Regions from separate parts of the Pseudoalteromonas sp. T1lg65 genome, predicted to be linked through region 2. Evidence: predicted binding sites of a transcription regulator. Region 2 holds the regulator's gene; each other region holds the start of a gene.
What was found. The regulator sigma-54, encoded in region 2, starts transcription at its own class of promoters, with help from an activator protein. The targets are predictions, from matches to a motif close to GTTGGCACGNNNNTNGNNT.
Positions count from the first base shown of each region.

Region 1: the regulator sigma-54 is predicted to act here: its motif matches at 4,632-4,650, upstream of flgJ (flagellar assembly peptidoglycan hydrolase FlgJ).
Region 3: the regulator sigma-54 is predicted to act here: its motif matches at 2,422-2,440, upstream of ACSLBF_RS13970 (DUF2726 domain-containing protein).
Region 4: the regulator sigma-54 is predicted to act here: its motif matches at 3,716-3,734, upstream of ACSLBF_RS04040 (P-II family nitrogen regulator).

Region 1 covers NZ_CP196837.1:1,303,847-1,311,290, reverse strand. Annotated here, with positions in the region: gene ACSLBF_RS05565 (flagellin N-terminal helical domain-containing protein) at 1-41, opposite strand, end outside; gene flgL (flagellar hook-associated protein FlgL) at 358-1,593, opposite strand; gene ACSLBF_RS05555 (FlgK family flagellar hook-associated protein) at 1,596-3,620, opposite strand; gene flgJ (flagellar assembly peptidoglycan hydrolase FlgJ) at 3,622-4,596, opposite strand; gene ACSLBF_RS05545 (flagellar basal body P-ring protein FlgI) at 4,699-5,775, opposite strand; gene flgH (flagellar basal body L-ring protein FlgH) at 5,820-6,503, opposite strand; gene flgG (flagellar basal-body rod protein FlgG) at 6,516-7,304, opposite strand; gene ACSLBF_RS05530 (flagellar basal body rod protein FlgF) at 7,321-7,444, opposite strand, start outside.
Region 2 covers NZ_CP196837.1:373,900-381,343, reverse strand. Annotated here, with positions in the region: gene lptC (LPS export ABC transporter periplasmic protein LptC) at 1-365, shown strand, start outside; gene lptA (lipopolysaccharide transport periplasmic protein LptA) at 355-897, shown strand; gene lptB (LPS export ABC transporter ATP-binding protein) at 897-1,622, shown strand; gene ACSLBF_RS01700 (RNA polymerase factor sigma-54) at 1,670-3,169, shown strand; gene hpf (ribosome hibernation promoting factor) at 3,198-3,485, shown strand; gene ptsN (PTS IIA-like nitrogen regulatory protein PtsN) at 3,487-3,945, shown strand; gene rapZ (RNase adapter RapZ) at 3,959-4,807, shown strand; gene ACSLBF_RS01680 (HPr family phosphocarrier protein) at 4,804-5,073, shown strand; gene mgtE (magnesium transporter) at 5,300-6,658, shown strand; gene pmbA (metalloprotease PmbA) at 6,711-7,444, opposite strand, start outside.
Region 3 covers NZ_CP196837.1:3,146,285-3,153,728, forward strand. Annotated here, with positions in the region: gene arcB (aerobic respiration two-component sensor histidine kinase ArcB) at 1-898, opposite strand, end outside; gene folE2 (GTP cyclohydrolase FolE2) at 1,437-2,357, shown strand; gene ACSLBF_RS13970 (DUF2726 domain-containing protein) at 2,481-3,071, shown strand; gene mtnN (5'-methylthioadenosine/S-adenosylhomocysteine nucleosidase) at 3,203-3,910, shown strand; gene ACSLBF_RS13980 (cobalamin biosynthesis protein CobD/CbiB) at 3,910-4,869, shown strand; gene tyrS (tyrosine--tRNA ligase) at 4,924-6,123, opposite strand; gene ACSLBF_RS13990 (peptidoglycan DD-metalloendopeptidase family protein) at 6,276-7,444, shown strand, end outside.
Region 4 covers NZ_CP196837.1:948,789-956,232, reverse strand. Annotated here, with positions in the region: gene mrcB (penicillin-binding protein 1B) at 1-1,960, opposite strand, end outside; gene ACSLBF_RS04045 (ammonium transporter) at 2,093-3,322, opposite strand; gene ACSLBF_RS04040 (P-II family nitrogen regulator) at 3,336-3,674, opposite strand; gene ACSLBF_RS04035 (S10 family peptidase) at 3,962-5,473, shown strand; gene ACSLBF_RS04030 (hypothetical protein) at 5,611-6,144, shown strand; gene ACSLBF_RS04025 (5-formyltetrahydrofolate cyclo-ligase) at 6,141-6,764, shown strand; gene rpiA (ribose-5-phosphate isomerase RpiA) at 6,835-7,444, shown strand, end outside.

The sequences.
Region 1 (7,444 bases), 930 kb from region 2:
GCGTTCAATGAACTTACGTTAGTATTTACATAAAGTGCCATGATGATTCTCCCACTTTAAATCGAGTTATTCACTCTCAAAACATGAATCTTTCCAGCCTTTGAATCATTTTCACTCTCCGGCCTGGTTAATTAAGTTATCGGTCGGCAAAAAAATTCCTTTAATCTTTTTTGTAAAAAAATTCTTAACAAATGTTTTTTAAGGCTTTTTTTATTCCTGTTGAAAATACAGGTACAGCAGGTTATTTTTAGGAAAAAGACAAATTGGAGCCTGTTAATAATCTGATAATAAAAGGCTTTTATTCAATTGATGTGAATTATGCGGGAGTAAAGGTGTAGCCTATTCAAGGCTACACTTTTATCGAATAAAGTCGAGTAAAGAGAGGTTTGCTAGTCGACCAAACGTAGATTGTGATGCCTGTAGTGCGGTTTCATGTTTAGTCAGCTCAGAAATTGCCGTGTAAAAATCAGCTTCTATCAAATCCGCTTTCGATTCTTTGTTATTGGCATCTAAGTCATGATTGGACTGCTCAACCAACTTCGCAGAATTAACTCTTCCCCCTAATCCAGCTTGAGCTTGTGAAATACTGACTTTCGCTTTGTCTAGACCAACCGAAGCATCAGCCATCCGCTGCTTATAATCTTCAAGGGAGATATTCGGATCGGTAAGTGTACCAATCAAATTTTCCAAAGTGTTTAGCACATTCTGCTTTTGTGGTTTTTCTAAATCAAAGCTGATCGTACCTGAACCCGTTCCTTCATATTTAAATTCTAACCCTGCTACTCTAACAGTATCTCCTTCGAAGCTCCCTGTTGCTACCGGCGTCCCACCTTGTTCTAGCTGAAAGGTATTAGGAGTTCCAGCGGTTATAACAAGGTCATAGGTATTTGCCCCAGCAGGTGCAGCGGGATCAGCGTTATAGTTATTACGATGGAAATCATCAAACACCGACTGTTCTGCGACATATACGGTTGATGAAGTGATGAGACCACCGACGGTTCCAACATTTGAGGTCACATCTAACCGCTTCTCAACATTTTCGAAAACATCAAAGCCATTATCGCTTGAACGAATTTTTACTCCTTCTGCGACTTGAATACTATGCTGTCCCTGATCTCCGCCATAAACATACTTACCTTGTGCAGCATCAAAGCTGTATGTCTGAGCATTGTCCTGATAACCCGAGAAAACAAACTTGCCGTCTTCGGTCTTGGTATTGGTCAAATTAAGGATTGTATCTTGGATAGATTTAAGCTCTTCGGCAAGCGCTTCACGATCCACATTTGCATATCCACCATTACCTGCCTGTATTGCCTTGGTGTAAGCGGCATCAATTGAGGTTTTTATGTTCTCAAGGACAGATTCCTGCATGTTTAGACGACCCGTTAACACCGTCAAATTTTTGCTAAACTGGTCGTTTGCTTGAATTTTATCGTCATACAACAGTGCCCGCGCCACCGCAGATGGATCATCCGAGGCACTTTGTACACGCTTTTGTGTATTTATTTGCTGTGTGGCTTTGTTCACCTCTTGCTGATTTTTTAAAATCGAGCTGAGGTTATTGTTGAAGATTTGATTTTGAGATAAACGCATAATTACCTCGCTGCACTTAATAAGGTGTCAAACACGGTTCTTGCTACCGTAATAACCTGTGCTGACGCTGAATACGACTGTTGAAAGCGGAGCAAATTTGCCGCTTCTTCGTCCAAGTTCACACCGGACATGGATTCAAACCAAGCTTCAGACTGATTTGCTAAAGCTTCAAACGCCGCGCCATTGGTTTGTGCCTGATTGGTGATTACACCTATTTCAGTCACCAGCCCTGCATAAGCCTGATTGAAGGTTTTATGATTGTCTGCATTTGCCCCAGCTACTACATTTTGCCTAACTAGCTCCGAGTTTTGCAGCTGTGCAAGCACCAAACCATTTCGGTTGTCATCAACACCACTGGTATTAAACTCGATGGTAAATGTGTCGCCAGTGTTTGGCACACCTTCTATATCGAAGGTAAAACCTGGATTGTTGAACGGCGCAGGACCAGCGGCAGCTGCGTCAGCCATAATATCCTTACCATTGTTGGTGGAAGTAAAAGTATGACTTGGCGTTCCACCAGCCCCTTCTATAATGTATTCGTTCAAATTCGCCGTTTTAGTTAATGTATAAGGTCCAGCCGAAAGCGCTGGCGTTGCTAAAAAAGCACTGCTTGCGGGATCTGTGCTGGTTATCACGCCATCTGAAATACTAGCAGCACTGGTGTTATCGATAGAAGTGGATAGCCTAATCGGCGAAGCAAGCGCTAATGCTTCTGGACGTGTTGTTGCCAACGTCATGCTAGTGGAAGCAAATTGGTTAAGCTTAATTTGAAACTGGTCACCATTTGCAGGCGCACCGGTTACGGCAATAGATAAACCAAATGCCTCACCACCTGTGATGGTCGATGAATCAATAACCCCTGCTGTAACATTAGCGGTAGAAGGCGTGCCAATAACATTGCCCTTGGCATCGATAGCAGCAATCTCAACGGTAGTAGCACTGGTAAAAGTCACCTGAAAATCGGTAGCTGGTAGCTGATTTCCCTCTCCGGGAGTAATGGTAGCGGTCAGACTTCCCGTACCAGTATTGTCAGCAAATGCCAGTCCTCCAGCAGTTGGGATGTTAAAGATGTCGCCACCAAACTCGCCATCTAGATTCAGGCCCAGCCTGTTTTGTTGATTAAAGGCATCAGCTACAGCCAAGCCGATTTGGCCTAGCTGGTTTTGTGCTGGGATCAACACTTCATCTCTGAATGCCATTAAACCGCCAATCTTGCCTTTCAAGCTGCCACTGTCTAGCTCCAGTTGCACGACATTTTTATCTTTAATATCTAGCAACAACTCTTTGCGATTGGGATCAGGATCACCTTTAATTGCAAACAAATTAAAGGCACCACCTTGCATTACAAGCGCGTCGCCGGTGCCCAAAAACACCAGCTTTTCTCCGTTTTCGCCATCTAATGTTTCAATATCAACTAACTCAGCAAGGTCTTTAATCGCTTGATCTCGCTCATTTAAAACGCCGTAGTCAACATTATTAACATCAGACGCGGCTTTGCTTGCTACTTCTTTGTTTAACTGACTGATTTTCTGAACCAGGTTGTTCGCTTCTTCCGAGAAAATATCCAATTGGTCATTAACAATGGTATTTTGGTCTACCACAATCCCAGATAACCGGTTTAACTGATCGAGCGTATTTTGCGCACTCGTCATAAACAATGACCGATTGGTAGATGAAGATGGTAAATTCAGTGCTTCTTGCATACTGCTAAACATCTTGTTGATGCTTTTACTTAAGCTTGTGGATTCTTGCCCGAATAAAGAGTCAACCCGCGAAGCCTCACTCACAAATTGTTCGTAATAAGTCTTATTAGATATATCTCGGTTTAGTTGTCGCTGTGCAAACTCGTTGATAAGTCGAACAGTTTCACCACGGCCGACCATATTACCAACTGTTGTGGCATGTTCTGTTCTCTCACGAATGTAGCCTTCGGTGTTGAGATTCGAGATATTTTTACTGGTAGTTTGCAGCAGCTCAGTATTCGCTCGAACACCTGCTGCACCAATATTTAAAAGATCAAATGACATTTCATCTGACTCCCTTAGTTAACGCACCAGAAACTAGATCTGACAGTTCGATACGTTGTAAAACCGATTTAATTTTATCCGCATAATTAGGATCGGTGGCATAACCAGCCGATTGCAATTCATCAAGATATGAATGGCTGTCTTGCGCATTGGATAATGCTTGTTGATATCTCGGATTACCTTTAATGAAATCTACATAATCAGAAAAGCTGTCGGCGAGTGAATCGTATGCTCTAAAGCTTGCTTGCTTTTTAACTGGCAAGCCTTGCTCAAATTCCAACGTCACTTTTTTGGCACTGTCGCCTTGCCAGCGGTTATCTGATTTAATATTGAATAAGTTATTGCTACTGTTGCCATCTGGCTTGGCAATAATGTGTTTTCCCCAGCCGGTTTCTAAAGCGGCTTGCGCCACCATTACAGCAGGGTTTAACCCGAGCTTCTTAGCAGCGCTTTTAGCAAAATCCCATACCTGTTCAACAAATTCTTCAGGCGAAGAAAACACACTTTGTTTGTCACTACTTGATGCCACATCATTATTTATTTGTGGCTGTGGTGCTTGGCTGCTGACTTTCGATTGCTGCGGTGAGGCTCGTTCAGGCAAGCTTCCATCTGCTCTTATTACTGACGCTGGCTTATAACCTTCGGTATTAGGAGATAGCTGCTGCACGATAAGGTCTGCAAGACCCAAACTCCCTTTTTCTGAAAGATGCATAGCCAACTGTTGATCGTGCATTTCTTCAAAAAACTTCACACCGCTCGAATTAAACGGACTGTCTTTGTCTTCCAATGCTTCGTTGGCTTTACGCATGCTGGTTAAAAGCATTTGGGTAAAGATCGATTCAAACTGTTGCGCTGCTTTTCTCAACGCTTGCTTTGACGCATCTTGATCACCAGCACTGGTCAACGCCTCTTTACGAAGCGAATCTAAGTTACTTAAATCAAAGAAGCTCTGATTTTTTAGCTGATCGGTATTCATAATCTCAATGCTTTTGTCATCTGATAGTGATAACAATGCAAAATACGCGCCAATAAAAAAGCCTCGCTAAGCGAGGCTAACTGATTGATTAATAAACACTCTTTATATGACGACTAATTGACCATTGATAGCCCCAGCTTCTTTTAACGCTTCTAATATCGCCATTAAATCACCAGGTGCTGCGCCTACTTGATTGATTGCTCGAACGAGGTCATCAAGGCTCACACCCGGATCAAACACAAATGCACGCGAGTCATCTTGGTCGACATCAATAATGCTTTGCTGAGTTGCGACTGTTTCACCTTCTGCAAATGCGTTCGGTTGAGAAATGTTGACTTGCTCCGCAATCGTCACTGTTAATCCGCCATGCGTAATAGCAGCTGGCTGTAATTTGACATTTTTACCGATAACAATGGTACCGGTACGAGAGTTCACGATAATTTTTGCAGCGGTATCGGCAGGTTTAAACTCGAGATTTTCTAGCGTAGATAGATACGCTACTCGCTGAGACGGATCTCTGGGCGCAATAACTCTTACTGAGGCTGCATCCATTGGTTTTGCACTATTTGGCCCAACTAAATCATTAATCGTGTCAGCTAAGCGTTTTGCAGTGGTAAAGTCAGGGCTATTTAAATTAAATGTAATATAGTCGCCTTGTGAAAAGGGACTCTGTACTGCACGCTCAACGGTAGCGCCGTTGGCAACTCTGCCCACTGTCGGTGTATTAATCACAACTCGACTACCATCCGCCCCTTCCGCACCTAAGCCTCCAACAATCAAACTGCCTTGGGCTATCGCATAGACGTTACCATCCACACCTTTCAAAAACGTCTGCAATAAGGTACCTCCACGTAAACTTCCAGCACTACCGATAGAAGAGACGGTGACATCAATGGTTTGGCCAGGTTTAACGAACGGTGGAAGATCTGCGTGTACTGCAACGGCTGCAACATTCTTGATTTTTGGTTTTAGGTTGGCAGGCATTGAGATACCGAAGCTATTCAGCATGGCCTTGAAGCTTTGCTCGGTAAAGCGCGTTTGCTCTCCCGTACCAGGAAGACCTACAACCAAGCCGTAACCAACTAATTGGTTAGAGCGAACACCTTCAACCATACTGACATCTTTAACTCGCTCAGCATGAGCAACCTGTGTCACTCCACCTGCAACGACTAACAACATGCAACTCAGTAATTTAAAGATTTGGCTTTTCATAATGTACATCCTTAAAAAGGCATGATTGCGCTCATAAAGAAGCTGGTAAGCCAACCTGCGCTCTGCACTTCTTGCTGATCACCTTTACCTGAATATTGAATTCGCGCATTCGCGATACGATTAGATTCTATGGTGTTATCCGCTTTCACATCTTGAGGCCTGACTAAACCTTCCAAACGAATAAATTCCTCACCGGTATTTAGCGTGAGCCACTTTTCACCACGGATCACTAAGTTTCCGTTTGGTAGAACTCGAGTTACATTCACTGAGATATTACCAAATAAACTATTTGATTGATTTGACTGCGAATCGCCTTCAAATGAGCTTTCTGAGTTAGCTGACAACTGAATCGATTCCTTACCGATGTTTACCGCGTTTCCACCTAAACCTAGAATCGGTTCAAACCCTATTTCACTCTCTTTCTCTAGCGTTGAATTTGCCGCTTTACTCGCTTGCGTCGTCTCTCTTAATACAATAGTGATAATATCTCCAACTCGCAGCGCCTTCTTGTCAGCATATAAATCATTTGAAAACTGAGTATTAAAAAGCGATCCCGTCGGTACCAGTTGCGCCTGTGTTTCTTCAGGATAGATAGGTGCATAATATGGGTCATCACGCACCACACTGCTGTTTTGAGTTGTGCTGCACCCGCTGAGCGCAGCCACTGCCGCGATGGCAAAATATAATGCACGCATACTATTCTCCGATTACAGTTGCTGGTTGATATAACTCATCATTTGGTCAACTGAAGAAATGACTTTGGAGTTCATCTCATAGACTCGCTGAGTCTCTATTAGATTCACTAGTTCTTCGGTTACGTTCACGTTTGAGGTTTCTAGCGCCCCTTGAACAATTTTCCCAAGACCTTCTATGCTTGGGTTGCCTTGCACAGGCGCACCACTCACCGCTGTCTCTGTGTATAAGTTCTGACCGATTGGCTCCAGACCCGATGGATTGATGAAATCACTAATAACCAACTGACCAATAACCACATTTTCAGCCTGCCCCGCAACCCGCACCGTCACTTCACCATCTTGAGAAATAGTGATTGATTGGGCGTCATCTGGCACATTCATTTGCGGCTGGATTGGGAAACCTGCACCAGATGTCACTACACGACCTTCTTCATCAGTAGTGAACTGACCATTTCGCGTGTAGGCCGTAGTGCCGTCGGGCATTTGAATTTCAAAAAAGCCGGGGCCTTGGATCATCCAATCTAAAGAGTTTTCAGTGCTCAGCATGTTACCTTGCGAAAAGTTCTTTTGGTTGGCGACGACTTTTGCACCTGCACCTAACATTAAACCTGAGGGAAGCTCCGTATCTTGTGAAGAACGACCTCCTGGCTGATTAATATTTTGATAAAGCAAGTCTTCAAAAATAGCTCGGCTCTTTTTATATCCAACCGTACTGGCGTTTGCCAAGTTGTTAGAGATAACCGAAATATCGGTTTGTTGGGCATCAAGACCCGTTTTACTAATCCACAATGCTGGGTTCATAATCTTTACCTCACCCTTAAACTATACGTAGGAGCGAAGTGTGTCGCTCGTCAATTTCTTCAGCGGTTTTCATCAGTTTGACTTGCATTTCAAACTGCCGCTGATGATTAATCATGTCTACCATTTCATGTACTGGGTTC
Region 2 (7,444 bases):
AAGCTAATAAAATGGAAGTTTTTCAAGAGCTAGGTTTTAGTCACTTTACCCAGCCTGTGTTCACTTTATACAATGGTGAGCAAAATTGGGAGCTCAGCGCAGCAGAAGCCACGTTATACGATAACAATATGCTGGTACTTGAAGGCAATGTCCTAGCTAAAAACTTAACCGAGGGAGCGATGATCAGTGATGTTTTTGCTGACAACGTAAGAGTAGACATAAAACAAAAACTGATGAACTCCCAACAGCCAGTAGAAATAATTGGCCCAAGCCTCAAAATTACAGGTAAGGGATTAACCGCTGACCTACACAATGAGGTCATTGAACTTATCAATCATACAAAGACTATCTATTATGATCAGTAAACTCTTTACTACCTTAACCCTTTTTAGCCTCAGTGTATGGGCTACCGTTGCTTCATCAGTAGAAGATTCGCAAGTTATTATTGACTCAGATCGGCAGCAAGCCCAATTACAAAGCGACATTGCCATCTTTGAGAAAAACGTAACGGTCATTCATGGTCTTCGTCGCATTACCGCCGATAAATTAGAAGCACACCGTCGAAAGGAGCTTGGTGATAATAAGCAATTGCTTATTGCCAAAGGTTCCCCTGCCATTTTTACTGAACAGCAAGCCGATGGCACTATGCTGGAAGCAAAAGCCAACGAAATACGCTATGACGTTGCCACCATGACCTTAGTTATCTCAGGTAATGCGGAGATTAAACAAGCCGGACAGAAAATGAATGCTGACAGCATCACCTATGACATCGATAAGCAGCTGATCAGTGCAGACCGCTCAGATCAAAAAGACTCCAGAGTGCGTACCATTTTAGTGCCGGTCAAAGATGACAAAGATCAATCTAATAAAGGGTTAAAAGAGCAAGGTAACAATTAATGAGTGAATTAATTGCACAAGGCCTAGCAAAAAGCTACAAAGGCAGACAAGTTGTCAAGAACGTAGCTCTCAATGTTAAAGCTGGTAGCATAGTCGGTTTACTTGGTCCAAACGGAGCGGGGAAAACCACTACTTTTTATATGATTGTTGGTTTAGTACCGAGCGACAAAGGCGTTATTCAAATCGATGACCAAGATATCACCTTGTTGCCCATGCATAGCCGTGCCCGCTTAGGTATTGGCTATTTACCACAAGAGTCTTCCATATTTAGAAAACTCACTGTGTATCAGAACCTTATGGCGATATTAGAAACTCGCAAAGATCTCAATAAAACAGAGCGTGAGATTGAGCTTAACGAACTTCTAGATGAGTTTAACATTCAGCATATTCGTGACTCATTGGGTATGGCGCTTTCAGGTGGAGAACGAAGAAGGGTAGAAATTGCTCGAGCTTTAGCCGCAAACCCAAAATTTATCCTTTTAGATGAACCTTTTGCTGGTGTTGACCCGATTTCAGTGTTAGATATAAAGACAATAATAAAGCACCTAAGAGATCGAGGTATTGGGGTTTTAATTACAGATCATAATGTCAGGGAAACCTTAGATGTCTGTGAAACCGCCTACATTGTTTCTCATGGTGAGCTAATAGCATCAGGCACCCCTGAGCATGTTTTGGCAGATCAAACAGTAAGAGATGTCTACCTAGGTGAGCAATTCAAGCTATAGTTAGATTGGTAGTAATAACAACTGTGAAAAAGGATTGTTAGAGATACATGAGACAATCATTACAGCTGCGTATGGGGCAGCAACTGACCATGACACCTCAGCTGCAACAAGCCATCCGCTTGCTGCAATTGAGCACATTGGATCTACAACAAGAAATACAAGAAGCACTAGATAGCAATCCATTGTTAGAGGTGGACGAGTCTGAATCTCAAGATTCTGATGGCGTGGAAATATCTGACCAAGATAAAAACACGGATCAAAACAATTCAGAATCCAGTGATGAGAGTCAAGTCAGTGATTATGAGTTAGACTCGGATACTGCCCTGAGCAAAGATACAGTTAGTGAAGAACTCGCCATGGATGTCACTTGGGATGAATACATGAGCGCCGCTCCTAGTAGTAGCTCAGGTCCTTTACCTGATGACGACAATGTTTATCAAGGCGAAACATCTGAGTCATTACACGACTATCTAATGTGGCAACTACAACTCACCCCTTTTAGTCCAACCGATCATGCCATTGCTACTGCTATTATTGAGGCCGTCGATACATCAGGAATTCTGACTCTATCTTGCGAAGAGATTTTAGAAAGCTTAAATGGCGATGAAAGCGAGGAAACGATTGAGTTAGATGAAATTGAAGCCGTATTAAAACGTATCCAACTTTTTGACCCCGTCGGTATTGCAGCAAGAAGCCTTCAAGAATGTCTTTGTATTCAGTTACGTCAGTTTGCGCCAGAAACGCCTTGGCTAAAAGAAACACAAATGGTGCTAACCGACCATATAGATTTGCTAGCCAGCCGTGACTATCGAACGTTAATGAAGAAAACTCGCCTCAAAGAAGATGAACTAAAAGAGGTAATGACGCTTATTCATAGCCTCAATCCCAAACCTGCGGCCAGTATTCTTCATGAAGAACCTGAATACGTGATACCTGACGTGTCAGTAAAAAAAGTGAAAGGTCGTTGGGTGGTAGAGCTGAATCCCGACGCAATGCCTAAAATTAGAGTGAATGATCACTACGCTGCAATGTCTAGAACCGCACGCTCCAGTTCTGATAGTCAGTTCATCCGTTCACACTTGCAAGAAGCAAAGTGGTTCATTAAAAGTCTTGAAAGTAGAAATGACACTTTATTGAAAGTAACTAATTGCATTGTGCAACAACAACAGGCATTCTTTGAACATGGACCTGAGGCAATGCGTCCTATGGTGCTTAACGATGTCGCGGAGATGGTTGATATGCATGAATCAACAATTTCCCGGGTTACAACTCAAAAATATATGCATACACCTCGCGGCATTTTTGAGCTGAAGTATTTCTTCTCAAGCCATGTAAGTACAGAAAACGGAGGTGAGTGCTCATCAACAGCAATTAGAGCACTGATCAAAAAGCTGGTAGCTGCGGAGAACACAGCTAAACCTTTGAGCGATAGTAAAATCGCAGACATACTAGCTGAACAGGGAATCAAGGTAGCAAGGCGCACGATCGCAAAGTATCGTGAATCCCTAGCCATTCCACCGTCAAATCAGCGTAAAAGCTTGATTTAAGACGTTAAACCAAAGAAGGAAAATGCTTATGCAACTAAATTTAACTGGTCGTCACGTAGAAATTACAGATTCACTTAGAGACTATGTCACCAACAAATTTGCGAAGCTGGAGAGGCATTTTGACCACATCAACAATGTCCATGTGATCCTAGACGTTGAAAAACTAGTACAAAAAGCAGAGGCTACTTTGCACGTGAACGGCGGAGAACTATTTGCTTCGACTGAACACCAGGACATGTACGCGGCGATTGATAGTTTAATCGATAAGCTAGACCGTCAAGTAATTAAACATAAAGAGAAATTAACTCGTCATTAAAATGAAATTGAGTTCACTTGTAAATAAGGACTGTAGTAAAGCTGCGGTCCTTTTTAATAGCAAAAAGCGTATTCTCGAATATATTAGTGAGCTGGCACACACTCAGCTTCCTGAGGTTAGTCAGCACGCTATTCTTGATGCACTGATGACCAGAGAAAAGCTTGGTAGCACAGGGATAGGCAAGGGTATTGCGATCCCACATGGAAGACTAGCCGGTATCGATCATGTCGTCACTATGGTACTTGTGAGTGAGCAAGCGATTCCGTTTGAAGCCATAGACAAGCGCCCCGTGGATATTTTCGTCGCTCTGATTGTACCTGATGGAGATAATCAGCATCACCTAAAGACCTTGGCAACAATTGCTGATAGACTCAAAGACAAAGCGTTTTGTAAGCAACTTAGGCAAGCAAAAACAGATGATGAGTTATTTTCGGTGATCCAGAATGAGTCAAGTAACTGAGCAAGAACAAGGAATGGAGTTAATTATTATCAGTGGCCGCTCAGGCTCTGGTAAGTCTGTCGCGTTGAGAGTCTTAGAAGACTTAGGTTACTACTGCGTTGATAATATACCAGTCAATTTATTGCCCTCATTAGTCAGAAGCGTTTCTGACAGTTACGACAAGATCGCCGTAAGTATTGACGTTCGCAATATTCCTAAAGAAAGCGATGAATTTAATGATATTTTAGAATATCTGCCGGGCTTTGCGAAGCCGACTTTGTTTTATCTAGACAGCGATGACCAAACGTTGATTAAGCGTTTTTCAGAGACACGTCGTCTGCACCCTCTTTCATTACATAATCTTCCTCTTGATGTTGCGATAAAAAAAGAGCGAGAATTGCTTGATACACTCATCAATCGCGCCGACTTTTTAATTGATACAACCGATATCAGCGTACACCAGCTTGCTGAAGACATCCGCGAAAAAATATTAGGTAAAAAAGACAAACAATTAATTATTACCTTTGAATCTTTCGGCTTTAAGCATGGCATTCCAAAACAAGCTGATTATGTCTTTGACGCTAGATTTCTGCCTAATCCACATTGGGAACCAGAATTAAAACCGCTTACGGGCCTAGATCAAGCCGTAATCGATTACCTATCTAGCCACAGCATAGTGCAAAAATTTACCTGGCAAATTCAAACCTTTGTTCAGACTTGGCTGCCACACTTAGAGCGCAATAACCGCAGCTATCTAACCATCGCAATAGGCTGCACCGGCGGTCAACACCGCTCTGTATATCTAGCTCAGACAATCGGAGAACGCTTTGCTCGTACCCACTCGAATGTGAAGATACGACATCGAGAGCAAGAATCAAAATGATTGAAGACAGCTTTTTAATCCGAAACAAATTGGGACTACACGCCAGAGCAGCAACAGTACTGGCAGAGCTGGCTAACCAATTTGATGCTGAAATCACACTCTATCAGGGTGATAAACAAGCCGCAGGGGATAGTGTTCTAGCCCTCCTGTTACTTGAAAGCAGTCAAGGTAAACAAGTTCGTGTTACGTGTGACGGCCCTGATGCCCAACTAGCACTTGAAGCGATAGGTCAATTAATCGCAAATAACTTCAATGAAGCAGAGTAACGCGCTTCTTACTGGTCTGATAACTACTTTATAGATAAGCGCTTTTTGAGTTTGTAGCTTGGTAACTCCCACCAAAGTAAGTTAAACTGTATGTGCCTGCCTGTAGATATACAGAAAAATTTCTCGGCTTAAACCTGTGTAATATCTGCAATAAAAATAGAAAACAATTAAGGTAATCTGTTAACACGGTTTAACAATGTCGCTAGCAAAATAATTAAGGACGTATATGCCTGAAGCATTTGAACAAGACTACACACTGGAACAACTTCAAAAGGCCACCAAGGCCTTAAACAGTGGTCAGTTTGTTCAAGTCAGGCGCATGCTTGCAGAGACAGCACCGTGTGATACGGCACTATTACTTGAGTCTTCCCCCCACAAAATTAGGACAATGCTTTGGCAACTCGTCGATCCTGATATTCAAGGGGATATTCTCGAGGAGCTTTCAGAGGATGTGCGTCTTAGCATCATCTCGAAAATGGAACCTGAGCTCATCGCTGCAGCCACTGGCGATATGGATGATGACGATCTCGGTGACGTACTGAGAAGCCTACCCGATACAGTCTATCAAGATGTTATTGGTGCTATGGATAGCCAAGATCGGGAGCGTGCCACAGTCGCGCTTTCCTATAAGGAGCACTCTGCTGGTGCCTTAATGAGCACCGATACCGTCACAATACGGCCGGATGTTTCGCTTGATGTCGTATTTCGTTACCTGCGCCTAAAGGGCGAACTTCCTGATGGCACAGATGAGTTGTATGTCGTTGATAAACATAACTGCTTTTTAGGCTCGTTGTCCATCAACACGTTACTGACTAGCACGCCAGATAAGATCGTCAGAGAACTCATGGATGAAGAGCGGGAAACAATCCCTATTTCTATGGATGAGTCGGATGTTGCACAGTTATTTGAGCGCCACAACTGGATTTCCGCCCCCGTTGTCGATGATAACGCCCACTTACTTGGACGTGTAACTATCGATGACGTTGTAGATGTTATTCGTGAAGATGCTGAGCACAGCTTGCTTAGTATGGCAGGTCTAGAAGATGAAGAAGATACCTTCGCACCGGTTCTAAAAAGTAGTCAGCGCCGTTCGATTTGGCTTGGTGTTAATCTCATCACAGCTTTAATGGCAGCCTTTGTGGCGAGTTTTTTCGAAGGAACGCTCGATATCCTCCCGATACTTGCGGTTTTAAATGGCATCGTGCCTAGCATGGGTGGTGTTGCGGGTAGCCAGACCTTAACCTTGGTGATCCGGGGTATTGCTTTGGGCCATATCAACCAAACGAACCAGCGTTTCATTATGGGTAAAGAATTAGCGATTGGCGCGCTTAATGGTCTGCTTTGGTCTGTTTTAATCGCCGGTGTTATCGCAGTTTGGCAGTGGGACTTTAAACTCGGTGCCGTGATAGCTTTCGCCATGTTTATGAATTTAGTGGCTGCGGGGATAGCTGGTGCGAGTGTACCAATCGTACTTAAGAAAATGAAAATTGATCCCGCGTTGGCTGGCAGTGTTGTGTTGACCACTGTCACAGACATTGTGGGTATTTTCGCTTTCCTTGGCACAGCGACATGGTTTTTAGTATAAGCCAACCTCGGTTTTCGATGATATGCGCCTCTAGTTGAGGCGCTTATCACACTTAATTTCCTGCTATTTGCATATTATTAATTAGCACAGAACCGGTTTGTATGGCTCCTCGCTTTTCAATGTCGGCTCCCAATCCTTCCACCCCTAAGAACATGTCTTTAAGGTTTCCAGCTATGGTAATTTCACTGACAGGAAACTGAATTTGACCGTTTTCAACCCAAAAGCCCGCGGCGCCACGAGAGTAGTCACCAGTAACCGTATTGACTCCTTGACCCATTAATTCTGTTACTAATAAGCCTGTCCCCATCTTTCTGAGTAACGCATCCAAATCGCCTTCCGTCGGATTCACTAACCAATTGTGGATCCCACCAGCATGACCCGTAGAAACCATATTCATTTTTCTGGCTGAATAGCTAGTCAGTAAATAGGTTTGCAGTTCACCACTGTCGATGATTGTCCTATCTGCCGTTTTCACTCCCTCGCTATCAAATGGACTAGAGGCTAACGCTTGCAACATATGCGGTCTTTCTTCAATAGAAACACACGGATTAAATACTTGCGTGCCCAAGCTATCTAATAAAAAGCTTGATTTCCGATACAGTGCGCCACCACCTATCGCAGAAACTAAATGACCAAACAGGCCACTAGCAATATCGGCTCTGAAAATAACAGGAGTTTTTCTCGTCGATAGTTTACGACTCCCCAGCTTCGCAAGGGTAGCACTAGCCGCTTCGATACCAAGGTCTTTGGCTGACTTGAGTTCGGTTGATAGCCGAGAAACAGCGA
Region 3 (7,444 bases), 1.2 Mb from region 2:
GCGTCAAACCAACGATACCATTTAACGGCGTACGCAGTTCGTGACTCAAGGTCGCGATGAACTTGCCTTTGTCTTTATATGCTGTTTCCAGTGCTTGCTCAGCTTCCTTACGGCTCGTAATATCACGACCAAAGGCTAATAAGCCTATATATTCACCTTGATCGGTAATAAATGGTAGCTTGCGCATTTCAAACCAACGGTTTTGCTCATCCACTGGATATTCTACGTCCAGCGTTAGCGGCTGTTGTGTCTGGCTCACATAACTATCGGTTTCAAGCACTTTTGGTAGATATTGAGAGGAGTATATTTGTTCGACTGATTTTCCAATGAGTTCATCACTGTTTAAACCGATCACTTTTTCAAACATCTTATTACAACCAGCAAAAACACCATTTTCGTCACGGTAATAGAACAAGTCAGGTGAAGAGTCGACAATGTTTCTTAACAACATGCTTTGCTGAGCTAGTTCTTGTTGAGTTTTTCTGCGTTCTTCAATTTCCTTGCGCAATTCCTCAATGGCTCGGTGTTTTGCATGCAACGCCATTTTCCGCTCATCTATCTCACTGTTTAAGCGGTTAATGTTGTCTTTTAAAGTTTGGTTAAGCATTTTCTCTTGCTGTGTCGCAGACTCTAAAAATACTTTGGAAGACTGTAGCTGCCTCAAAGATAAAACGGAGGTCATAATTAATGCAGGAGAAATAATGGCAGCCATAAACAGTACAGCTAATATATCGACAAGTTCAATCACGCCAACCGCGATATAATAAAACATACACGCCAAGATAGAAGAAACAAACAGCGTAAAAGCATACGCAATAATGAAAGCGCGTTTCTCTCCGTATTTTTCCACCAAATTGGATAAAATTCGAGCCCAAGAGCCAAACGAATTCTCTGTCATATTACTACTTCACCATTCAATAACAGGTTAGTGGGGCCGATCCATTCGGATGACATAGAAATACTCGAAGTGCCTGTACTGGCGTGTATTTTGAGCAAATCTACTCAGCAAGTTTTATCTATTATACAAAAGCCTAGTTAATAAGCGAATGTCACCGAAATAAGTAATTTCTGCTGTAGATAAGCGAATTTTCTAAATTATCCTAATTTAGCCGCTTTCAGCGTGATTTCCACTTACAATTGCCAGCTATATACTGGGTAAAAACGCCTTTTGATATTGAGCTAAATGTCATTATCGGGTATGAAAAATAGCGGGCTATTCATAATATGATCTTTCAAAACCCTTATCCACACCAGAGGTTAAGTATTTATTTGCCAGCAAAAGTTTCCGCTTGATCCATAAAGTAGCCACTAATTTTGTATTGCTAACTTCACAAATGCCCTATTTTTTGTCATTAAGCTTTCATTCAAGCATCCCAACTCTTCTATTTTTGCTGTATTATGCGCCACTTTTAATGCTGTAACTGTAGAGAGTGTAGATGCAAAACAATATGCCAGACATAGCGCACAATGTTAAAGCTTTACAAGCTGGTACCTTAGATTGGGTTGGTATGGGTAACATAGAGCTTCCCTTAGTCCTTGAGTCGAAAGGACAAATGCAAACTCATGTCACTGCAAAAGCCGACGCATTCGTTAATCTGCACAAAGAAGACGCCAAAGGCATTCATATGTCTAGGCTATTTTTGGCTCTCGATACACTTTCGTGTGAGAAGACTCTCACTCCACAGACAATAAAAGCGGTGTTAGATGAGTTCATAACGACTCATAGCGATTTGAGTAATAGTGCTAAAGTACATTTTCAATTTGAACTACCGTTGAGAAGAGCTTCTTTATTAAGTCAAAAAATGGGCTGGAAAGCCTACCCTGTGACGATCACAGCAATGGTCATTGACGGTATCTACACTCTAGAACTCGCGTTAGATGTAACTTATTCATCTACCTGCCCTTGCTCAGCAGCTCTATCTCGACAGTTAATTCAAAGCGCTTTTCATGAGCAATTTAAAGGCCAGACTTTAGACCATGAAGCTATCTATGCATGGCTTGGCACCACTGAGGGCGTTCCAGCAACACCACACTCACAGCGTTCTGTTGCAAATATCAAAGTGCAGTTACCTGAAAATATCACCGAGTTTGATGTTATTGGCTTGATTGACTTGCTGGAAGATGAATTAAAGACACCTGTGCAAGCCGCAGTTAAACGTGAAGATGAACAAGAATTTGCAAGACTGAATGGACAAAACCTGATGTTTTGCGAAGATGCAGCTAGAAAATTAAAAGCAAAACTTAACTCTCTGCCTTTTAAAGACTTTTATATTAAAATAAATCACTATGAATCACTTCATGCTCACGATGCAGTGGCCTATGCCGTCAAAGGGCTCCCAAGCGGATACCGTCCTTAGCACAATAGCAATTCATTCTTTGTAGGCTGCACTTTATTCGCAGCCGCCCTCCATTGACAAATTTCATGGCACATCTATTGCTTAATAATTCCGAGTGTCATTTTTTTGTTTTGGAGTCTACTTATGGAATTTGCGTTACTAGCTATTTTGGCATTGGTTATCGTTGCTTCCATCGTTGTGTCGAAATATACCGATGCAGGCGGCAATCCTTACCCGTTTAACCGAAAAGATTCGGTGTTCACGACCGTCGAAGCTTCTTTCCTACAATTGTTAGAAAGAGCTGTAGGCGACAAATTTAAGATAGTTAGCCGAGTTAAACTAATCGATGTCCTTGAATGTAAGCCTGGTATATCAAATAAAGCAAAGCGTGCTGCGCTAACCAAGGCGAAAAACAAGCAATTAGACTTCGTTCTAGTAGACAAAGAAACGTTGAACGTTGTCGCTGCTGTTGATTTAGTAAATAACTCGAATAAGAACGGTCACAAAGCGCAAAAAGACTGGTTTGTCAGTGGCGCACTTGAGTCTGCAAAAATCCCTCACATTAGAATGAAAGTAAAAACTGGATATCAAAGTTCAGAGGTAAGAGCTGCGATTCTCTTTAAGCTTGGCAAGCAACCAGATGTCCCCAAGAAAACTCGCAACCGCACCTTCAAACCAGCGGTGTTATCTCCATCTCAGGCTAAAGCCCAGTCAACACAACTGGCAGAAATCTAACTTTAAAGACGAGCAGCTGCTCGTCTTTTTTGTCACCCGCCCCATAAAAAGCTGCGGATAGATTTGTCTGCTCAGCTCAGGTTATAATTAGCCTAATACTTACTATGACTTATCCAGTTCAGGAAAAATATATGAAAGTTGGCATCATTGGCGCAATGGAACAAGAAGTTACCATTTTGCGTAATACTATGGAAAACCCACAAACCCTAACTAAAGGTGGTTTTACTTTTTACTCTGGCCAACTTGCAGGCCATGAAGTCACTCTAGTGCAATCTGGAATTGGTAAAGTTGCAGCAACCATCGCCACCACATTACTAATCGACAACTTTGCTCCAGATTGTGTCATCAATACCGGCTCAGCGGGTGGTTTCGAACCGTCGTTAAATGTGGGTGATGTGGTAATTTCAAGCGAAGTTCGCCATCACGATGTAGATGTAACCGCATTCGGTTACGAAATTGGTCAAGTTCCACAAATGCCAGCAGCGTTTGAAGCCAATACTGCTTTAGTCAAGGCTGCAGAGCAAAGTGTACATGAACTAGCTGATATCCAAACTATGATCGGCCTAATCTGTACTGGCGATTCATTTATGTGCGACCCGGTAAAAATTGATAAAGCACGCAACGATTTCCCGTCTATGCTTGCGGTTGAAATGGAAGGTGCAGCAATTGCACAGGCTTGTCATTCACTCAACACGCCGTTCGTAATTATTCGCTCGCTTTCCGACATTGCTGGCAAAGAGTCGCCACAGTCTTTTGAAGAATATTTAGAAGTGGCATCAGTTAATTCTTCGAAAATGGTTGTAGCTTTACTGAATAAGCTGACAGAGGTCCAGCTATAGTGTTGGAAACACTGCTTCAGGCCCATTTGGGCCTGTTCGTGTTTCTAGTTGCTGTTTTCGCCAGCCTTGGCTTGCGGATCTCTTCCGTATATCATCCCAACTTACTGCTTTACCTTACTTTTAAAGCCGTCGCTGAACGTGTTTACAAGCCCAAAGCCAACACGTCTTATCAAACCCTTGCTGGCACACTTGGCTTTGTTTTGCCGATCCTCACGACCATTTTGCTTACCTTTGCTTTGCTTCAATTTGCTTTTTATCCCGAATGGCTGAGCGGACTGGTATTATTTCTGTGTCTTGATGCCAGCCATGAAGACAAAGCTAAACGCATTGCCAAGCTACTGAGTAATCATCAAAAAGTAACCGCCAGAGCAGTACTAAAAAGCATGGTTGCAAGGGAGGTAGATCAGCTAAGTGAAATGGGGATAAGTAAAGCTACGCTTGATAGCACCGTATTAAATTCGATACGCCAGTTTTTTGTTGTCGCAAGCCTATACGCACTTCTTGGACCCTATATCGCTTTACTCTATAAGCTATTAATGATTTGCGACCATGCATGGCGCAAAGTGGCAAAGCCAAATAGTGCTTTTATTAAACCCATTCAGCGTACGATATGGTTTATCGAGTATTTACCTATTCGCATACTCGTCTTATTTTTTATGCTATTGCTCAATGGAAAGCAAAGCTGGCATTACATAAAACACTACGGCCGTCATTATCCACAATCCAATTCAGGCTGGATATTGAGTTTTTTTGCAGCCAATCTCAACATTCAACTTGCAGGCCCTCGATTTTACTTGGGGGAGCGTTACAATGTTATGCGAATTGGCAGCAAACAACAGCCCTGCAGCGAGGCAATTACCGATACGTTGAAACTATTAACGCAAATGCGCTGGCTATTTATAGCAACTCTTGCGCTGTTAATGGTTTGCGCAAATATTACATTTTCAATGCTAGGCTAAACACAAAAAAAGCCGGGCTGCGACCCGGCTTTTTGGTTAAAACAATTGCTATAACTATGAAATAGTGATTTTTGCAAATTTACGTTTACCCACTTGGTAAATATCACTGCTTCCTTTTACTACTTCTAGCTTTGAGTCAGTTACTTTCTGCTCACCGTTTAATTTTACTGCACCTTGCTTAATCATACGGATGGCTTCCGACGTGCTGGCAACTAGTCCAGCTTCTTTTAGTGCTGTCGTGATAAAGGTTGAAGCAGTATCGATGGTAATTGTGACTTCAGGAATATCATCTGGTAGCGCATTTTTTTGGAAGCGCTTAATAAAGTCCTGGTGCGCTGCTTCAGCGTCTTCTTCACTATGGAAGCGCGCTATCATTTCTTTGGCAAACTCGATTTTGATATCTCGAGGATTACGACCGGCTGCAACTTCACCGCGCAACCCTTCGATATCTTCCAAAGATTTAGCACTCAGTAGTTCATAGTAACGCCACATTAAATCATCAGAAATAGACATCACTTTACCAAACATATCATTTGGCGCATCCGTAATACCGATGTAGTTACCTAGTGACTTAGACATTTTTTGAACGCCATCAGTGCCTTCAAGTAATGGCATCATTAATACGGTTTGTGGCTTTTGTCCTTCTTCTTTTTGTAACTCGCGTCCCATTAATAAATTAAAACGTTGATCGGTTCCACCCAGTTCTACGTCTGACTCTAAAGCAACGGAGTCCCAGCCCTGAACTAACGGATACAAAAATTCATGAATGGCAATAGATTGGCCACCATTATAACGCTTTTTAAAATCATCTCGTTCAAGCATTCGAGCAACCGTTTGTCTGGCTGCAAGTTTTATCATGCCTGCACTACCAAGTTTTTCCATCCACTCTGAGTTAAAAGCAACGGTGGTTTTGGCTGGATCTAGAATCTTAAAAACCTGCTCTTTATATGTTTCAGCGTTTGCTAGCACATCTTCGCGTGTGAGCGGTTTACGCGTCACATTTTTGCCTGTTGGATCCCCAATCATTCCTGTAAAGTCACCGATCAAGAAAATCACTTCGTGACCTAAGTCCTGAAAAGTCTTCAATTTATTGATAAGAACAGTGTGACCTAAATGCAAATCTGGCGCTGTAGGATCAAATCCCGCCTTAATACGCAGTTTTTTGCCCGATTTGAGTTTTTCTTTTAGCTCATCTTCAATTAATATCTCTTCTGCACCTCTTTTTATTTCGGCGAGTGCAGTTTCAAAGTCCACCATTCTTGCTCCAACAGATAATTAGTTGTAATCGCTCGATTCTAGCGTATATTTCTGTGAGTTTAAATGCACAAAACTCTGGTATTCACTGTTTATTACGTATATCCTGAAATAATCATTAGAAAAGTTCTTGACAGCAGAAAAGGCGCATTATGGTTCATGTCGTTCATAAGCTCCCCAAAAGGCACAAAGTGCTCATTATCGGCTTCCTCTCTGCGATGGTCGGAATTGCCCTGATCCCTTCTGAAAAAGCAACAGCTTCTCGAGATAATAATGGTAAAGCATTAGAAGTCGGTAAACGTTACGAGTTACCGGTCAAAGTCGCTGAAAAAACAGAACAACTAACAGAATTAGATGCAGCTCCAAAAGCTTCAAGCAATTCGGATAACAACCAGGCAGAATTCCAATTTACTGATCATCAGGTTAAGCCAGGGGACAATTTAGCTTTAATCTTTAAAAGAGCCGGTTATTCAGCAAAAACCGTTCATAACGTTGTAAGTACCAATGCCGAGACTCGAAAATTAACCAAAATTCATCCTGGTGAGGTATTAAGTTTTGCCAGTGATGGTAATGGTGATCTCGCACAATTAAAATATGTACTCTCAAAAACTGATACCCTGTTCATTACCCGCAATGGTGAAGGCAAATACGAGACACGCATTGAAAGCAAAGAAATAGAAGTGCGAGAAAATGCCGCAACAGGCCAAATCAATTCCAGCTTCTGGAGTGCAGGTATTTCAGCAGGTTTGAGTGAACGTCAAATCATGAACTTTGCGGATATTTTTGGCTGGGACATCGATTTTGCGAACGATATCAGAAAAGGTGATTCCTTTTCGTTGATTTACGAAACCTTTTTTGTTGATGGTGAAGAAATCGGCACAGGCAAAATCATTGCTGCTGAATTTATTAATCAAGGCGAAAGTTACAGCGCCGTACGCCATACTGACGGTGACTATTACACACCGGAAGGCAGAAGTATGAAAAAAGCCTTCTTGCGCGCGCCTGTTAACTTCAAGTACATCAGCTCCAACTTTAACCCGAAACGACTTCATCCTGTAACAGGCAGAGTTTCTGCTCATCGCGGCATTGACTACGCTGCTCGTGTTGGTACGCCTGTGGTTTCATCAGGTAACGGTAAAGTGATTAAAGCCAGTTATGACCGTTTAAATGGTCATCACGTATTTATCCAGCACGGCGGTAAATACATCACGAAATACCTGCATCTTAATAAGCGCCATGTTAAAAATGGGCAAAAGGTAAAGCAAGGTCAAAAAATTGGTACTGTCGGTTCTACAGGTCGTGTTACTGGACCTCATCTACA
Region 4 (7,444 bases), 570 kb from region 2:
CTTTTTTGGTTACTCGCTTCAATCCATATTTAGTCATGTAAGCGGCGTCACTCTCTACTGTTTGTCGTTTCTCAACTTGATGTTCGTACAACACCTTACCCACCGAATCGGTGATCGCCATAACGCTGGTCAATAGACTGTGCTTACCATTACTGGCAAGCGTTGTGTACATCTGCGCTACTTCGTAGCTGGATAGTTCGAGTGCTCCGAGCAATAATGAGGGGTATAACTCTATTGATTCAGTAACGCCAAGCTGATTAAGCGTCTCAGCAACCTTTGGTACGCCAACATCTAATCCTAAATTTACTGCGGGAATATTAATACTCTCGCTAAAAGCTTGGAACATGGGCACTTTACCTCGATACTGATGATCAAAGTTATCGGGTGTCCACACTTGCCCAGAACCATCCGTTACTTGTAGAGGCGAGTCGTCCAGCAACATACCCAAATTAAAATTAGGTCTGGATAATGCACTTAAATAGATAGCAGGCTTTACCAAAGAGCCGATATTCCGCTTAGTGTCCAGCACTCGGTTGAAACCAGAAAACTTTAGCTGACGTCCAGCCACCAGCGCAGATACACCACCTCTTTCGATATTCACCGACAACATCGCGGTTTCCAGCTCATCAGTGTCAAAACGGCGTTCTAAATAAGGCAGCCCTTGTTTCACCGCGTCTTCCATTGCGGCCTGTTTTTGCAAGTCAAAATAGGTAAATATTCTCAGACCAGAATCAACGATGTTTTGGTCTGGAACTAGGGTTTTTAATTCTCGGTCAACTAGCTCTAAATAGCCGGGATAGGACTGCAAACGGCTTTTTTTCAATGGTTCAATACTGATTGGCCGTGCTAACGCTTGTCGATACTCGTTGGTAGTGATCAGTTTATGCTCGACCATTAACCGCAGCACCAGATCTCTGCGCTCCATCACACGCTCAGGATAGCGTCGAGGGTTGTAATAAGATGGGCCTTTTATCATCGCAACCAACATGGCGATTTGGTCAAACTCCAGTTCATCAACGGGTTTAGCAAAGTAGAACTCTGCCGCCAGCCCCATTCCATGTACACCTTGATTGTAGGCTTGACCAAGAAATACTTCATTGAGATACGCTTCTAAAATCTCATCTTTACTGTATCGATAATCCAAAATCAGCGCGATAAACGCTTCGTTAATTTTACGGACTAACGCCCGCTCTCTGGACAAATAAAAGTTCTTGGCAAGCTGCTGTGTCAGTGTGCTGCCGCCTTGTACCGTTCTACCCGCTTTAATGTTAGCGTACAGCGCTCTGAGAATAGACCAAACAGAAACCCCGTGATGTTGGTAAAAATTACGGTCCTCAACCACCAATAGGGTCTGTTTTAAGATTTCAGGAAACTTCTCAAATGGAACAAATTCACGGTCTTGTCGCGACTCATTACCAATTCTGGCAATTTGCACCGGCTCAAGCCGAGCAGACTGTTGACGCCGGCCATCATTACCGACTATGGAAGCCAGTTTTTTACCTGAAAAGTTAAGGGTAAAGATTTGCTCATCCTCTAAGCCATCATAAAACTCAAATGCTCGACGATAGATTTTTATAGTTCTACCTTGAACGACATATTGACCGGTTTTATTTACACGATTTACTCTCGAATAGTTAAGCCGGTTTAACTCCCACAAGACTTCTTCTTCGCTAAGATACTGATCGGGATAAAACTGCATTGCGCGAGCGTAAACTTGAACCGGCAGTTCCCATTTGTTGCCTTCGAACTGCTTACTTATCTTCGCGTCGAGGTAAATCACATAAATGGAAATGGCAAAGATGGCAGCCAACGAGCCTTTCCAAAAAATAGACCATAACGTTGACAGGACTCTGGTTTTGGCTCTTTGCAAAAATGACTGAGACGGTTGTTTCGCTTTATTTTTAGTACGACTGTTTTTAGCGCTGGTTTTTTTTGTCGTGGTTTGCTTTTTTTCCGTCATGTCCTATCAGAAGTGAGTTTTAATGAATGGCAGAATACTAGGGTACCCTAAATTAACAATTGCTGAAAATAAAAATGCGGACTCACCGATCCGCATTTATTTTAGCCTCAAACATTGGGATTATGTTGACTGTTACTGTCCACGCACAGTCACAAACTCAGGATAAGCATCGATACCACAATCGTGTTGATCCATACCACTTAGCTCTTCTTCTTCACCAACTCGGATCCCCATAGTGGCTTTTAACACCGCCCAAACTAGATAAGAGGTAATGAACACAAAACCTAGAATGCACACTAAGCCTATAGCTTGATTGATAAAGGTCGCATCGTTATTCGAAAATGGCACCATCATAACCCCTAACGCTCCACACACACCATGAACAGAGATAGCGCCAACAGGGTCATCTATTTTGGCTTTATCCAACGCAATAATGCTAAATACCACTAATGCACCACCTAACGAGCCCAGAATACAAGCTAACATTGGCGTCGGTGAAGCAGGCTCTGCGGTAATGGTTACCAGACCAGCCAGCGCCCCATTTAAGATCATGGTTAAATCCGCTTTACCCCACATAAATTTACATACCAGCAAGGCTGCAACAGCACCGGTTGCCGCCGCGGCGTTGGTGTTGAGTAAAATTTGACTTACTGCTACCGCGTTCTCTTTGTCGGCTAGAAACAGCTGCGATCCCCCATTGAACCCAAACCATCCCATCCACAAAATAAAAGTACCTAAGGTCGCGAGCGGCATATTTGAGCCCGGAATAGGATAGATCTCGCCATTTTTGCCATATTTTCCCTTGCGAGCACCTAGCAACAGTACACCTGCCAACGCCGCTGCGGCGCCGGCTCCGTGAACAATAGCGGAACCTGCAAAATCAACAAAACCGAGCTCTGATAAAAAGCCGCCACCCCAAGTCCAATACCCTTCAATAGGGTATAAAAGACCTGTTAGCACCACACAGAATGCTAAAAATGCCCAGAGTTTCATGCGCTCAGCGACTGCGCCTGAAACGATAGACATCGCCGTTGCAACAAACACGACTTGGAAAAAGAAGTCAGATTCTAGAGCATGATCTGCATCAGTTGCCTGAGTACCAATCAAAGCTCCAAAATTAGGAACAAATCCGCCTTCAACATTATCTACATACATAATGTTGTAGCCGATAAGCAAATACATGGTGCAAGCAATCGCGTAAAGCGCAATATTTTTAGTCAGGATTTCGGTGGTGTTCTTAGAACGAACCAAGCCGGCCTCTAACATGGCAAACCCCGCTGCCATCCACATCACCAATACGCCTGAAATTAAAAAGTAAAATGTGTTGAGTGAAAATTGTAATTCTATGATTGTATTTTCCATCGTCTAGCTCCCCTTAAATTGCTTCTTCGTCTAGTTCGCCAGTACGAATACGAACAACCTGATCTAAGTCATAAACAAAGATTTTGCCGTCCCCTATTTTCCCGGTACTCGCAGCTTGAGTAATTGTTTCTACAACACGCTCGGCGTTGTCGCTTAGTGTGGCGATCTCAATTTTGATTTTTGGTATAAAATCGACCTGATATTCAGCGCCACGATACAGCTCTGTGTGACCACGTTGACGTCCAAACCCCTTAACATCAACGACCGTCATCCCCTCAATGCCCAAGTCCGCGAGCGCTTCCCTAACTTCATCCAGTTTGAACGGTTTTATTATTGCACTTATCATTTTCATACTGAGTCCCCTTAGGACAGTTGATCCTGTTTACAGCAGTAATCCAACCTTTGTGCCAAAATAAAAAAACCTTACTTTTCATAGCGTTTAAAATAACCAATTCGCAAATGGATTAAAAAACGCACCATCAAGGTGCGTTAAACATTTCACTGACCTTTATTGGTGCAAACACCCACCGCCGCAGCCAGCTAAACGAGTATTTTGTTTAATTTGTCTCAACCAGTTTGAATTTAAGACGGATAAGTCCTGTAATGCACAATGCAAACTTCACTTATGATGGGGAAATAATGAAAAAGCTTATCCCAGCACTACTACTTAGTTGCCTGCTTATCGCAACTGTACACGCAAGCACCGAACACAATGTCACCATTGCAGCAGACCACAAGGTCACTACCGAACACAAAGCTGAAATTAACGGCGAGCGGTTCAATTACACTGCCACGACAGGAACACAACCAGTCTGGAATGAGCAAGGAGAAGCTATTGCTTCACTGCATTACACCTACTACCAACGCACTAAAATAAAAGATACTAGCACTCGCCCGCTGCTGATTTCATTTAATGGTGGCCCAGGCTCAGCTTCAGTGTGGATGCACATTGCCTATACAGGTCCTCGTGTTTTAAAAGTGGATGATGAAGGGTTTCCAGTACAACCTTACGGCCTTAAAGATAATCCGTACTCAGTATTAGATGTGGCCGACATCGTATTCGTGAACCCAGTAAATACGGGCTATTCAAGAATATTAAAAGACAAAGAAGGTAAATTACCCAGTAAGGCCAAGCAAAAAGAGTTATTTTTCGGCGTTAATGCCGACGTAAAATACCTATCTAACTGGCTTAATACCTTTATCCAGCGTAACGATCGAATGTTATCACCAAAGTATCTAATTGGTGAAAGCTATGGCACAACCCGTGTTTCTGGCCTAGCGCATGCAATGCAAAACCAGCAATGGCTATACATTAACGGCGTGATCTTAGTGTCTCCGACCGAAATCGGAATAAAGCGTGAAGGCCCAGTTGAAGTGGCAAATAGACTACCGTACTACGCCGCAGCGGCTTGGTACCACAAAGCTTTACCAGCCGAATTACAAAATAAAGATTTGCTGGAAGTTCTGGCGGAGGTTGAGCAGTACACCATAGATACGTATCTACCAGCACTAGCAAAAGGCGCTTTCATTGATAGTAATGAAAAACAACAAGTGATCGAAAAAGTATCGAAATACAGCGGGTTAAGTAAGCAATTTGTGGCACAAAATAACCTTGATATACCAACATCAGCGTTTTGGAAAGAGCTACTTCGTGACCGTGGTGTTACCATCGGTCGCTTAGACTCTCGCTATTTAGGAATAGATAAACGCGATGCTGGCAGCCGCCCAGACTATTGGCCTGAGTTAGACGCTTGGTTGCATTCATTCACTCCGGCTATCAATCACTATTTTCGTGCTGAGCTGAACTACAAAACTGATTTGAAATACAATATGTTTGGGTCGGTTCACCCTTGGGATCGCAGCGATAATAATGTCGGCGAGCAACTGCGCCTTGCCATGGCACAAAACCCCTACCTACATGTGATGATTCAATCAGGCTACTATGACGGCGCAACCAACTACTTTGATGCTAAATACAATATGTGGCAACTTGATCCCAGCGGAAAAATGCGCGAGCGCCTTAGCTTTAAAGGCTATCGCTCTGGACATATGATGTATTTACGCCATGAAGATCTGAAACAGTCTAACCAAGATTTGCGTGAATTTATTCAACAAACCATCCCCGCTAAAGAGCAGTCAGCGAAGTACTAGAGCACGTTGAATATTGTTGGCACAAGCCAACAATATTCCCCCCGCGGCTATTTGCCTCAAGAATTCTCTTTTATTGTTCAACAGTTAAACTAAATTTGGGTATACTCTAGCTATTCTCAATAGAGCAGAGCTTTCTTATGAATGAGCTATTCAAAGTGGTCTTTGTTGACATTGCTGCGAATCAAGACAAAGAACAGGCGGCAGAACTATTAGCAACTAAACTCAAAACCTCACCTTCTAAAGTACAACAGTTTTTTGATGGCAGGCCTTTATTTGCTCCCACCGATAAAACTAAGGCGCTGAAGCAAGTGAAGCTGCTTTCTACCATGGGTATTAACGCTAAACTTGTGAATCAAGCAGACAATTCAACAACTCAAGTCATTGATCAAGAACGTATTTTTGAAGCCCTTGACTATATCACCAGCAGCCTTATCCGTATCGAAGAACGACTAGAGGATATCGAACAACAAATTAGCCAAGATAAAAGCAATACTTCGCCAGACGAAACGACAAGCTGGCAAGAAGATGAACTTTTTGAAGAGCTAGACTTTGATGCGCCCATGCCCACAAAGTCTAAATCTTGGTTGTATTACCTGCTTGCAGTATTAATTATCTTGTTTGTTTTACTGGGAGTCAGTTTGTTTTTTCCCGATTGGTTTGCATTACCATGAGTAAAATCGACAGCAACATAAAAAAATCTCATAATGAAAGAGCTAAAATTAGAAAACTAGTGAGAGAATTGAGAAACTCACTCACTAGCGAAGCACAAGAAAAGGCTTCTCAACTTCTTTCCATTAATTTTTTTCAACATATATCACTCCCAAAACATGCCCGCATAGGGCTGTATCTCCATAACGATGGGGAACTCGACACATCCCAATTAATACAAGCATTATGGCTAGAAAGTCACACGGTATTCGTGCCCATAATTCATCCCTTTAACCCGCATAATTTACTCTTCCAGAAGTATGAAAAAAACTCACCCATGACATCGAATCGCTATGCTATCTTGGAACCCAAGCTGAATTGTACTGAAGTTGCCCCGTTAGCATCGCTCGATTTACTGTTGATGCCATTGGTAGCGTTTGACCTAAACGGCAACCGTCTGGGGATGGGTGGGGGCTACTATGACAGGACGTTAGCGCAGCATTATCAACAGCAACGGAGTAAGCCCAAATTAATTGGCTTAGCTCATGATTGTCAAAAGGTAAGTTGTCTTCCTGTTGAAGCTTGGGATATCCCCTTGCAGAGTATTTTAACGCCAACTCAGTTTTATCAATGGTGTGACTAATTTGGTGCAGCCGCTGTCAGACAGATAGGTTATAATCGCTACAACTTAAACAACAACAAAGTACAGCGTTATGACTCAAGATGAAATGAAAAAAGCAGCGGCTTGGGCCGCGTTGAATTACGTCGAAGAAAACACCATTGTTGGCGTTGGCACAGGATCAACCGTTAATCACTTTATTGATGCACTTGGAAGCATCAAAGATAAAGTGAAAGGTGCGGTATCAAGCTCTGAAGCATCAACCGAAAAGCTTAAAGCTTTGGGTATCGAAGTGTATGAGTTAAATGATGTTTCTGAGTTAGCTGTATATGTTGATGGTGCAGATGAAATCAATGCCAGTAATGAAATGATTAAGGGTGGTGGTGCTGCACTAACACGAGAGAAAATAGTTGCCGCCGTCGCTAAGAAATTCATTTGTATTGTAGATAATACTAAACATGTAAACACGTTAGGTGAGTTTCCATTGCCAGTAGAAGTGATCCCTATGGCGAGAAGTTATGTTGCCAGAGAGCTATTAAAACTTGGCGGTGATCCAGTTTATAGAGCCGGTGTAGTGACTGACAATGGTAATGTTATCTTAGACGTACATGGTCTAAACATTACTCATGCAAAACAGCTTGAAGAACAAATAAATCAAATAGTTGGCGTTGTCACCAATGGGTTATTTGCCCAGCGCGGCGCGG